DNA from 2 places in the Clostridium estertheticum genome. Region 2 is predicted to be linked to the other one. Evidence: riboswitches for the same ligand, from Rfam matches in the RefSeq annotation. Region 2 holds a riboswitch; the other holds the start of a gene.
What was found. A riboswitch is a leader RNA that binds a small molecule or an ion and turns the genes downstream of it on or off. The one in region 2 is predicted to bind cobalamin.
Positions count from the first base shown of each region.

Region 1: it holds a riboswitch for cobalamin, as region 2 does, so the genes downstream of both, A7L45_RS19170 (sirohydrochlorin cobaltochelatase) here and cbiQ (cobalt ECF transporter T component CbiQ) in region 2, are expected to answer to the same signal.

Region 1 is NZ_CP015756.1:4,115,442-4,121,155, reverse strand. Features, by position in the region: gene cobC (alpha-ribazole phosphatase) at 13-600, shown strand; gene cobU (bifunctional adenosylcobinamide kinase/adenosylcobinamide-phosphate guanylyltransferase) at 614-1,162, shown strand; gene cobS (adenosylcobinamide-GDP ribazoletransferase) at 1,221-1,973, shown strand; gene A7L45_RS19175 (transposase) at 2,203-3,114, opposite strand; cobalamin riboswitch at 3,354-3,483, shown strand; gene A7L45_RS19170 (sirohydrochlorin cobaltochelatase) at 3,646-4,479, shown strand; gene A7L45_RS19165 (pyridoxal phosphate-dependent aminotransferase) at 4,547-5,635, shown strand.
Region 2 is NZ_CP015756.1:4,220,921-4,226,634, forward strand. Features, by position in the region: gene A7L45_RS19740 (energy-coupling factor ABC transporter substrate-binding protein) at 1-18, opposite strand, end outside; gene A7L45_RS19745 (energy-coupling factor ABC transporter permease) at 18-770, opposite strand; gene A7L45_RS19750 (energy-coupling factor ABC transporter ATP-binding protein) at 835-1,662, opposite strand; gene cbiQ (cobalt ECF transporter T component CbiQ) at 1,675-2,496, opposite strand; cobalamin riboswitch at 2,659-2,841, opposite strand; gene A7L45_RS19760 (CoA-disulfide reductase) at 2,986-5,466, opposite strand.

The DNA of each region.
Region 1 (5,714 bases), 110 kb from region 2:
GTGTGATAAAATATGAATATATATCTGTTAAGACATGGTCAAACTGAAGAAAATAGAAAAGGTTCTTATTATGGTAATTTGGATATATGTCTAAATGAAATAGGTGTAGCTCAAGGAAATAAGGCAAAACATTTCTTTAGTGATATAAAATTAGATAGAGTATATGTTAGTGATAAAAGAAGAACTTTGGAAATGGCAAAATTAGCTTTAGGGTTAAAGGAAATGGAAATTATACAAGATAGCAGAATAAATGAGACTAATTTTGGAGACTTTGAAGGTAAAACTTACGAAGAAATTAAGATGCTTTATCCTAAGGAATGTTTATGCTGGACGGATAATTGGAAAGAATTCGTACCACCTAAGGGTGAAAGTTATGTTGAATTGTGCATGAGAGTTAAGAGTTTTATGGACAATATTAAAAAGTTAGATTTTGATAATATTTTAATATGTGCTCATTCAGGGGTCATAAGGGCTATATATTGTTATATTATGGATGAAAATATTGATTTATTTTGGAAATTTGGATGTAAAAATGGAGATATAAGCATTATTAAATATGAATATGGTAATTTATATATTGATGCCATTATACATAACTAGGAGGTGAGTGTATATGAACAAAATAATTTTAGTAACTGGTGGAAGTCGAAGTGGGAAAAGTAGTTTTGCTGAAAAAATCTTTAAAAATACTGATGATGTCTTATATATTGCAACGGCAATAGTTACAGATGAGGAAATGGGTGATCGGATAAAAAAGCATATAGACTCGAGAAACTCAAGATGGACAACCTATGAGGGTTTTTATGACTTGGATAAGGCTATAGAGAAATACGATATAAGCAATATATTGCTTGATTGCGTTACAATTATGATAACTAACTTAATGTTTAAGGAAAAAATAGATTTTGATAAAATATCTATGGGAAAAATAGACGAGTTATTAGATGATATAAAAACTCAGTTTGAAAAGTTAATATTAAAGGCTAGGGTAGCAAATATTAATTTAGTTATGGTAACTAATGAAGTAGGTTCTGGACTTGTACCGGAGAATAAGCTTAGTAGAGTATTTAGGGATATAGCAGGATTTGTAAATCAATACATAGCAAGTCAAAGCGATGAGGTATATCTAGTTTCTTGTGGGTTACCTTTAAAATTAAAATAATTATTACAATATAGGAAAGAGGTGAGCTTTGCAATGACAGCTCGTTGCAAGCAATGAAATGAGAGAATATTTAAATGATTTTTTACTGTTTTTTCAGTTTTTCACACGAATACCTATAAATAAAAGTTTAAATTGTGAGAAAGAAAACTTTAAGAGAGGATCTATATTTTTTCCTATAGTGGGATTATTTATAGGAATTGTTCAATGGATAGTATATTATTTGTTAATAAAAGTGTTACCAGTAAACATTACAGCAGTATTTGTAGTTATAATACCAATAATTATTACTGGAGGATTGCATGTTGATGGACTTGGAGATACATGTGATGGCTTCTTTTCGTTAAAAGGTGATAAATACAAAATCATAGAAGTTATGAAAGATAGCTCAGTAGGTACTTTCGCGACTATCGCTATAGTATTTGATATGTTAGTACGTTATGCCGCGGTGACTACTATCATACAAATTGATTTACCACTTATATTAATTGCGGCTCCAATAATTGCAAGATTTACTGTGGTATTTATATCTTTTATAGGTAAAAATGCTAAAGAGACAGGTTCAGGTAATATATTTATTGCCAATATTGATGTTAAAAGACTAGTAATTGCAGGGGTAATAACTATTATACTTGGAGCTTTATTAATAGGAATCAAAAATAGTGTTGTATTAATAGTTCCAGCTTTATTTTTAAGTTTCTTATTTAATAAGTTCTGTGAGAGCAAAATTACAGGACTCACAGGTGACAGTTTGGGAGCTAATAATGAATTAGTTGAGATTTTAACAATGATTTTGTTTATAGCAATAATTTAGGTAAGCCTCAGGTGGGGACGGTTAACAACTAATTAGCTTTTATTTAGGTGCAAATTTTTTTAGAATTTGCACCTTTTTATGACTAAATTAACTAATTAATCTAGCATTTTATTTTTTGTTATAATAGATAATGCATTTCCCAAGCTTGTCCAATGTTCACTCAAATAAATATAGTTAATTATTATTCTGAAATTTTTATAAATTTCTTTAATATGAAAATTAGTATTTATTAAGAGTAACATTTAATAAAATCATCAATAATATTTCTATATTTTTCTTCTGTCCCGATTAAACCTATACAAATAGTGCTTAATCTAGATATTCTAGCTTGAGTAATATTTCCAAGCGTGTTAGATATGTCTTTTGATTTAAAATTGCATAAGCTTCTCATTAAAACAACAGCTAAAGCTTTCGCTTTAACACATTTTCTACTGTACTTCGTATAAAAATGGATTTTTGATATATTCATCTTAAATGATATAAATTCCAATATGTCATCTGGTTTAAAATCGCGTATCAGTATGTTCCTTTCACTATTATAATCTGTTTTTTCATCTTCAAACTCCATTTCCTGTTCTAATTTTTCTTCATTACACCTAAAGAGAAGGTTATAGTAATTTTTCCTTGCACTTTTAAGGTTATCACCAAAAAGACTCATAACAAATACATAATCAACTAAGTTAAAAGAATCAGTTGTTTTTCCTAAAAATATTGATAGACTAGAAAAAGTGAATTTTTCAGGAGAATCTTTATATTCGATTATGTCTGTAGGATTATTGTGCACATAAAGAGATAAGGTCCTTAAATATCTATCGTTATAAACTATTTTGCTCTTAAATCTATCTTTAAAAAGGTGTCCTTCCCTTTTATATTTTCTATTAAAGTACATTGCATAAGAAAAATTTATACCATGCATTATTTTTGATATATCACAGCCATTAGCATCAATCATTAAATGTGCGTGGTTATCCATAAGGCAGTACCCATAAAGCTTAAAATTATGGAGAGTTTTATACTTCTTTATAAGTAATAAATACCGTTTCTTATCTTCGTCATCCTTGAATAAAGTTACTTCACTTATACTTTTGCACATGATATGAAATATCGACTCATCTGTTTTTACTCTTGCCGTTCTTGGCACAAAAATCACCTCTCCTCATAAAGTACTATTTTAATTGTTTCCTATGGAGTATAATGCTATTCATTTTTTTAGGTTAATGTTCATTAGTTGTTAACCGTCCCCGTCTTAAATATTATCTAAAACAGCAATTAGTTGTTAACCGTCCCTTACCTTTCTCCCTTAGGACTAAAGATAACCCTCCAACCCTTAAGTTTTACAATGACATTGACACCGCCACTTAATTATAATAAACTAATAGTACAATAGAATATAATTTTAGGTGCCTAGAGTATTAGGTGAAAAGGGAATGTGGTTTAAGTCCGCAGCAGCCCCCGCTACTGTAATTGAGAAATCAAAAGCCAGGAGACCTGCCTAAATGATGTTAACAAAGCTTTCGGAGGGAAAGGACTTTTTAATGCAGTTAATTTTATTACAAATTAATTAAAAAGTAGTCGCTATCTCAGGTGAACTACTTTTTGTTTTTTTGAAAAGATATTAGGAGCAAATAGAGTTCAAAATTCCGAAAAATACATGATAAGGTGGAAGCAAACAATGAAGAAAGCAATTTTAGTTGTAAGTTTTGGAACAACATATGAAGACACAAGAAAGGTAACTATTGATGTAATAGAAAATAAAATAAAAAATACCTTTGTAGATTATGACATAAGAAGAGCGTTTACTTCGCATGTTATTCTTAAGGTTCTTAAAAATAGAGATAATATTTATATAGATACACCAGAGGAAGCTTTGGAAAAACTCAAAAATGAAGGTTATAATGAGGTAATTGTTCAGCCCTTACATGTTATTCCAGGAGCAGAATATGATTATGTAAACAATGTAGTTAATAAATATAAGGAATGCAATGCATTTGACAATATTTTGGTAGGAAGACCACTTATATGTTTTAAGGGAGAAGAGGATGGCGTGCCGGATGATTACACAATAATGGTTGATGCTTTATCAAATCAATTACCAAAAGATGACACAGTAATTTTAATGGGTCATGGTACAAGCCATATTGCGAATGCAGTATATTGTTGCTTCGAAAGTGTTCTAAGGGACAGAGGGTTTAAAAACGTTCATGTAGCAACAGTAGAGGGGTATCCAACTTTGGATAGAGTAATACCAAACGTTATAGCTCAGGGGACTAAAGAAGTTATTCTAATGCCGCTACTTTTAGTTGCAGGCGATCATGTTAAGAATGATATGGTTGGTGAAAAGGAAGAGTCATGGAAAAATGTTTTAGAAGCAGAGGGATTTAAAGTAAGGATATACCTACATGGATTAGGAGAAAATATTGCTGTACAAGATATTTATATACAACATATTAATGATGTAATTAATGAAAAATTTAAAAATGTAGGAAAAACACATAAGGGTATTTAGAAGTATTCGTGGCTACTTGAAGATGAAATTATAAGTACAGGTGGAGCCCAAAGAAAGGAAGGTATTTATGATACATGGTGGAGATATTTATACTAATGGATTACTTGAGGGACGAGAACTATTAGATTATAGTTCTAATATAAATCCACTTGGCGTTCCTAAAAGTTTTACTGACAATATTAGTTTTGCTTTAGATGCATTAACTAGATATCCAGATATTCAATATAGGAATGTATTAAAGGCACTCGGCAAATACATTAGTTGCCCAGAGGAGTATTTTGTTTTAGGAAATGGGGCAGCTGAAATAATTGATTTAGTTATATCTTGCCTTAGAAGTGTACTAATTGTAGTACCTTCCTTTGTAGAGTATGAAATTGACGCTAAAAAGTGGGCTTGTAATATAGAATATTCTCACTTAAAAGAAAATTTTAATGGGACTGTTTTGCTAAAGCATAAGTATGCTCAGCTCTCTTATGATTATGAGGATATCCTTAATAGATTACGAAATGTAGAGGGGGTAATCCTAGCTAATCCTAATAATCCTAATGGTAATATCATTGATAAAGCTAAGTTTAAAAAAATTCTTGATTATTGTGAGGGTAATAATAAAATCATAATAATAGATGAGGCTTTTATAGAATTTACGGGAGATAATTTGCACAGTTTTGCGCAGAGTGTTAAAACTTATAAATGCTTATTCATAATAAGGGCCTTAACAAAATTTTTCGCAATGCCAGGCATAAGATTTGGCTATGGAGTTAGTAGTGATGCTAAATTAATAAAAAAAATTAAAGATAAACAAAACCCTTGGAATATAAACTGTTTTGCAGAAGTTGCAGCAATTAATGTGCTAAGGGATGTCGAGTATATTGAAAAAAGCAAACAATGGATAAGAGATGAAAGACCTATTTTCTTAAAGGCGTTAAATAGTATTTCATTTATAGATAAAGTCTTTTTAACTTATGGTAATTTTGTGTTATGTAAATTAAAGGGTATAGATGCAGATGAGTTTTATAAACTGTGTTTAGAGCAAGGATTTGTTGTAAGGAAAGCAGATAATTTTAGGGGACTAGACAAAAAGTTTATAAGGCTGGCTATTAAGGATAATGTCAGAAATGAAAAGTTGATTCGGTGTTTAAAAAAATTAGAACTTTAGGCCAAAACTTGAGGGACGGTTAACAACTAATTGAACTTAAGTGAGAGTCAAAACTTGAGGGACAGTTAACAACTAATTG
Region 2 (5,714 bases):
TTTCTTCGTCTTTGTCATTAATTATCACTTCCTTTTAGGAATTCAAGAACTGTCAATTCCGATTTTGCATATGTTTCAAGACCTATAATAATAACAACGGTTAGAATACCTTCGATAATTGCAAGTGGTAGCTGTGTTGGTGCAAATACTGCAAGGAATTTGACTACTGATGAAGCAACGCCACCGTTTGCAGAAGGATATGCAAGTCCAAGCTCGACACTTGTTACACAATAGGTAAATATGTCACCAAATGATGCCGCAAGAAAAATGCCTACATGTTTATTGACTTTCAGTCTCTGGCATAATTTGTAGATTCCATAAGAAAGGATTGGACCTGCAATAGCCATAGAGAATGTATTAGCACCAAGAGTTGTTAGTCCTCCATGAGCAAGTAGAGTTGCCTGGAAAACCAATACAATAATCCCTAGAATACTGACTGCAGTAGGTCCAAATAAGATTGCTCCAAGTCCGGTACCAGTCATATGTGAACAACTTCCTGTTACTGACGGAATTTTTAAAGATGAAAGCACAAAAATGAACGCTCCTGCCATAGCAAGAATAGTGATAGATTTACGGTTTTTGGACAATGTTCTCTTAATTGAAAAGTATCCTGCTACTAAGAATGGCATGCATATAACTCCCCACAAAATACAGAATTTTGGTGGCAGATACCCTTCCATGATGTGCATTGCATTAGCTGCCGGAACTATTCCAAAAGTTACTCCAAAGAATGCAACAATAGCGACAATTTTCTTTTCCTTTTGATTCATTTTATTTTTCCCCCTTATTTGTTTCTAATTTATATTAATTCGGTAAAACACCTAGAATAAACAACTACTTTTTAAGCATTTCTTTAAATTCTTGTGTGCTTTTAGGATAAGCTTTTATATCCGCAAGCATGTGTTTCTCTACTAGTGATTCATAAACCTCTAGCATAATTGGCTGTTTTAGATTCGCCTGTTTTAAAACTTCAGTGTTTAGGAAAATTTCGAGTGGTGTCCCATCTGCGATAATTTTCCCCTGGCAGAATACAAGCACTCTTTGCGCCCATCTGTATGCAAAATCTACATCATGGGTGGAAATCAGCATCGTCTTACCCTCAGAACTAAGTTTGGCCAAAACCTCTTCTAACATCATTGTATTTAAAGGATCAAGTGATGCTGTCGGTTCATCATATATAATAATCTCAGATTTCATAGCAATAATTCCTGCAATAGTCACGCGTTTCTTTTCACCACCACTCAAATAGTGCGGTGGACGATCCTTAAAATCTGATATATTCATGTATGAAAGGGACTCCTCAACCCGCTTGATTACTTCCTCTTTTGGAAGCTTTAAATTCATCGGCCCGAATCCAACTTCTGCCCTAACTGTAGATGCAATTATTTGATTGTCTGCATCCTGAAATACAATTCCGATATTCTTTCGAAGATCTTTTAAATTTTTTTTATTTACGACATTACCCCGATAAATGATTTTTCCCTGCTGCGGTGTAAATACACCGTTTATATTCAAGAAAAATGTGGATTTGCCTGATCCATTAGAGCCAATGACAGCGATCTTCTCGCCTTCATAGATATCCACGCTTACACCGTCTAATGCGGCCTTTCCATTTCCGTAGACGTAATATAGATTTTCTACATTTAATATTGGTTTCCTCATAATATCTCCTTTCTATCTTGTAAAGCCCCAGATAATAAACAAAAAAACTACGAATACTACTGCATATGCGATCTGTATTGTCTCTACTTTTTTATCCTCCTCCAAAAATAGAAGATCTCCATCATAACATCTGGCCTCCATTGCATCATAATAAGTGTTTGCTTTTTTAAGCGAAACAACCAACATATTACTTGCAATGCTTCCAAAAGTATAACAGGAAGTTTTAAAATCACAGTAGCCCTGACGGGATTCTGCAGAATTTTTCATTTTAGTATAAGTATCCATTAAAATGAAAATATAACGGTAAATAAGGTTCATCAATTCTACAATAAGCTTTGGGACATGTGCCTTTCGAAGAACATATATTATCTCAGAGGACGGAGTAGACAGTGTCATCATTTGTAGCGAACTGATAGCTGCAAAAACCTTGAGAATTAAAAACAATACTTCCCTAATCTTTGCCTGAGAGGTAAACACATAACAGAAACCAAGATACAGATTATACTGACCAATTGGCTGCTTTGAAAAATCAATAGCAATTGTAACTGTGCCAAGTAGGATAAATATAATTGGAATCGCAAGTATTGATAAATACTCAAATACTGGAAGCCCTCCTTTTACAATGGTCAGATATGCCATAGCAATAATTACCACAACCGAAACATATGGGTTATCCAATACAATACAAAGAATAAGTATTAAAACAGAAAGAGATACTTTAAAAGTAGAATTCCAGTGTCTTATTTGGGAAATATAAGCGTAAAAATCTATTGAAAATCCTTCGCCATGTTTATGTCCGATTCTATGATGATGAGGTTTCCCATCCTTATTCATGTGCCACCTCCTTTTATTTTTTACCCAATGTCAATATGTAAAATAATTTACAACCAAAAAAAACCTTCTAACTAAAGCGTTAGAAGGAAACAATCAAAAATATGTTTAATAATATAAAATCAACAAATCTTCATATAAAGCTCCCTCTATCACTCGTAGAGTTACGGTGCAAAAATATAGGCAGATATTCTGACTTAAGAATCATTATCTAAGTACGCCTTCCCCATTTCAGAGTGACATATTGTACTTAAATTCATCTATTACAGCTACGAGATAGTTCAGGATTTTAACCTGATTCCCTTTTAATTAATTAAATTTAATTAAACCTATATTCTATTATTTAATTTGATTTTAGTTTACACCATGTTAACAATTTAATCAATGTTTTCTACTGAAATAACTTAATTTTTACTAACTGATATTATTAGTAGTATCTTTTCTTTTCTAAAGCAAACTTATAACACCAGTTATAAGCAATATTATTATACATTATATAAATAGATTTACATTTGAATCTTCAGTTTGACCTAGGTAATAACCAACTCCACCAATCTTCACACCATCGATAAGTTCTTCCTTTGTAATTCCCATAACATCCATGGACATTGAGCAAGCGACCACCTCCACTCCGCTATCAATTGCCGATTTTATTAAATCTTCAAGAGAACTTATATTTTTATTTTTCATTACTGATCGGATCATTTTAGCCCCGATACCCATCATATTCATTTGAGAAAGTTTAAGCTTTCTGCTGCCTCTTGGCATCATAAATCCAAACATTGAATCTATAAGCCCTTTCTTTACTGATACTTTTTCAGGTTTTCTTATAATGTTAAGACCCCAGAAGGTAAATAATATGGTAACTTTACTACCCATTGCAACTGCTCCATTTGCTATAATAAATGCCGCAATGGCTTTATCTAAATCACCGCTAAAAACTACCATAGTTTTATTGTTTTTTTCTCGTGTTTCTGATGGCAAAGATTTATTTACCTTAGTATCGTTATTGCCTTTTTTTTTAATAAAGGCATATACCATACCTTTTTCTTTTCTTAAATCTAATAATTCATTATTTGTTTTAGTACACCAAGCTCTAATATCCTCATAAAACCCAGGATCACTTGCTGTTACTTTTAATATTTGGTTTTCATTTAATTCATCAATACTAGCTTTAACTTGAATTAACGGACCTGGGCAACATAATCCACATGCATCGAGAAGTTTATCATACTTATCATCTTCTATAGCTACTTCATCCCTTATAACTTGAGTATCAGGGTCTATTTTCTGTCTTTTTATTTTATCACTCTCTCCAGTCTTATTGGGCTCAAATTCTGAACTTAAAACTGATTTATATCCTCCAGTTAAGTTTTTAACCTTAAAGTCTTTTTGAGCTAAAATTCTAGCTGCTACATATCCTCTGAGACCTACTTGACAATATTCAATAATTTCTTTGTTTTTGTCAAGTTCGCCAATTCTTCCCCTGAGATTATCTACTGGAATATTTATAGCTCCCTCAATATGTCCATTATCAAATTCTATTTCAGTACGAACATCTAATACTACAGCATTTTCTTTATCATAAGCACTAAACTCATCAGTTGTGAGTACTTCCATTCTTCCAGCTAGCACATTTTGTGCAACAAATCCTGCCAGATTTACAGGGTCTTTAGCAGATGAAAATGGTGGTGCATATGAAAGTTCTAATTCTGTTAAATCGTCAACTGTTCCACCGAGGCGTATAACAGTAGCAAGTACATCTATCCGCTTATCAACTCCATCATAACCAACACCTTGAGCTCCAAGTATTTTACCTTCACTATTAAAAATAAGTTTTAATGTCATAGGAAGTGCACCTGGATAGTAAGAAGCATGGCTAACTGGATGAACTAGTATAACTTTATAAGGAATATTAAGTCTAGTTAAAGTTCTTTCATTATTGCCAGTACTTGCTGCTGTAAGTCCAAAAACCTTTAAAATTGCAGTGCCTTGAGTTCCTTTATAGCTGGAATTTAGACCCGCTATATTATCAGCTGCAATTCTTCCTTGCTTATTTGCAGGTCCAGCTAGTGGAATCGCAGTATTAGTCTTATTTACAAAATCTACAACTTCTATAGCGTCACCTACTGCAAATACTCCCTCTGCACTAGTTTCCATTTTATCATTTACCATAATATGACCCTTGGCGCCTAATTTAATACCAGCTTCTTTTGCAAATTTAGTATCAGGAAATACACCTATTGCGAGTATTATCATATCAGCACTTAATTTTGCACCACTATCTAATGTTATTTCAACACCATTTTCAGTATCTTTAAATGCTTTCACTCCATCATTTAAAATTATTTCCACACCGTTATCCGAAATTTCTTTTTCAACATTTAAAACAATATCAGTATCAAAAGGAGCCAATATGTGAGGTGCTGCTTCTACTAAAGTAACCTTTAATCCTCTTTCTTTTAAGTTTTCAGCCATTTCAACCCCAACATATCCTCCACCAATAACTACAGCACTTTTAATCGTCAATGTGTCTACATATTTTTTTATATTATCAGTGTCTGGTATATTTCTTAATGTAAATATTCTTTTACTATTTATACCCTCTATATTAGGTTTAATTGCTTTTGCGCCTGGTGATAACACTAAATAATCATAACTTTCCTCGTAGGTACCAAGGATTTTACTATTAACTGTTACAACCTTTTTACTGGTGTCAATTGCAACTACTTCACTGTTATTTCTAACATCTACATTAAACCTTGCATTCATACTCTCAGGTGTTTGTACTAAAAGCTTATCTCTATCCTTTATTACTTCACCGATGTAATAAGGCAGTCCGCAATTTGCAAAAGAAATGTATTCATCTCTTTCAAACATAATTATTTCTGCACTTTCATCAAGCCGTCTAAGTCTGGCCGCTGTTGAAGCTCCACCAGCGACGCCACCTACGATTAATATCTTTTTCATCACAATTATTCCTCCTTATATTTTCTAGACTTTACCTAGCTAAACTGTATCTCCAAGAACTTATTTCTCTTTAGTTCTTACATCTATTATAATAAATTCTTTATCACCATTTATAAGTTTATATACCTCTTCTGCGCTTACATTTTTAACCTTTGAAGAATTAAACATAATTTATACCTCCGTCGAAACTTTAATTTATATTTATATTATTTTTTCCATTTACATTCTTATATCTCAATATTACGATATAA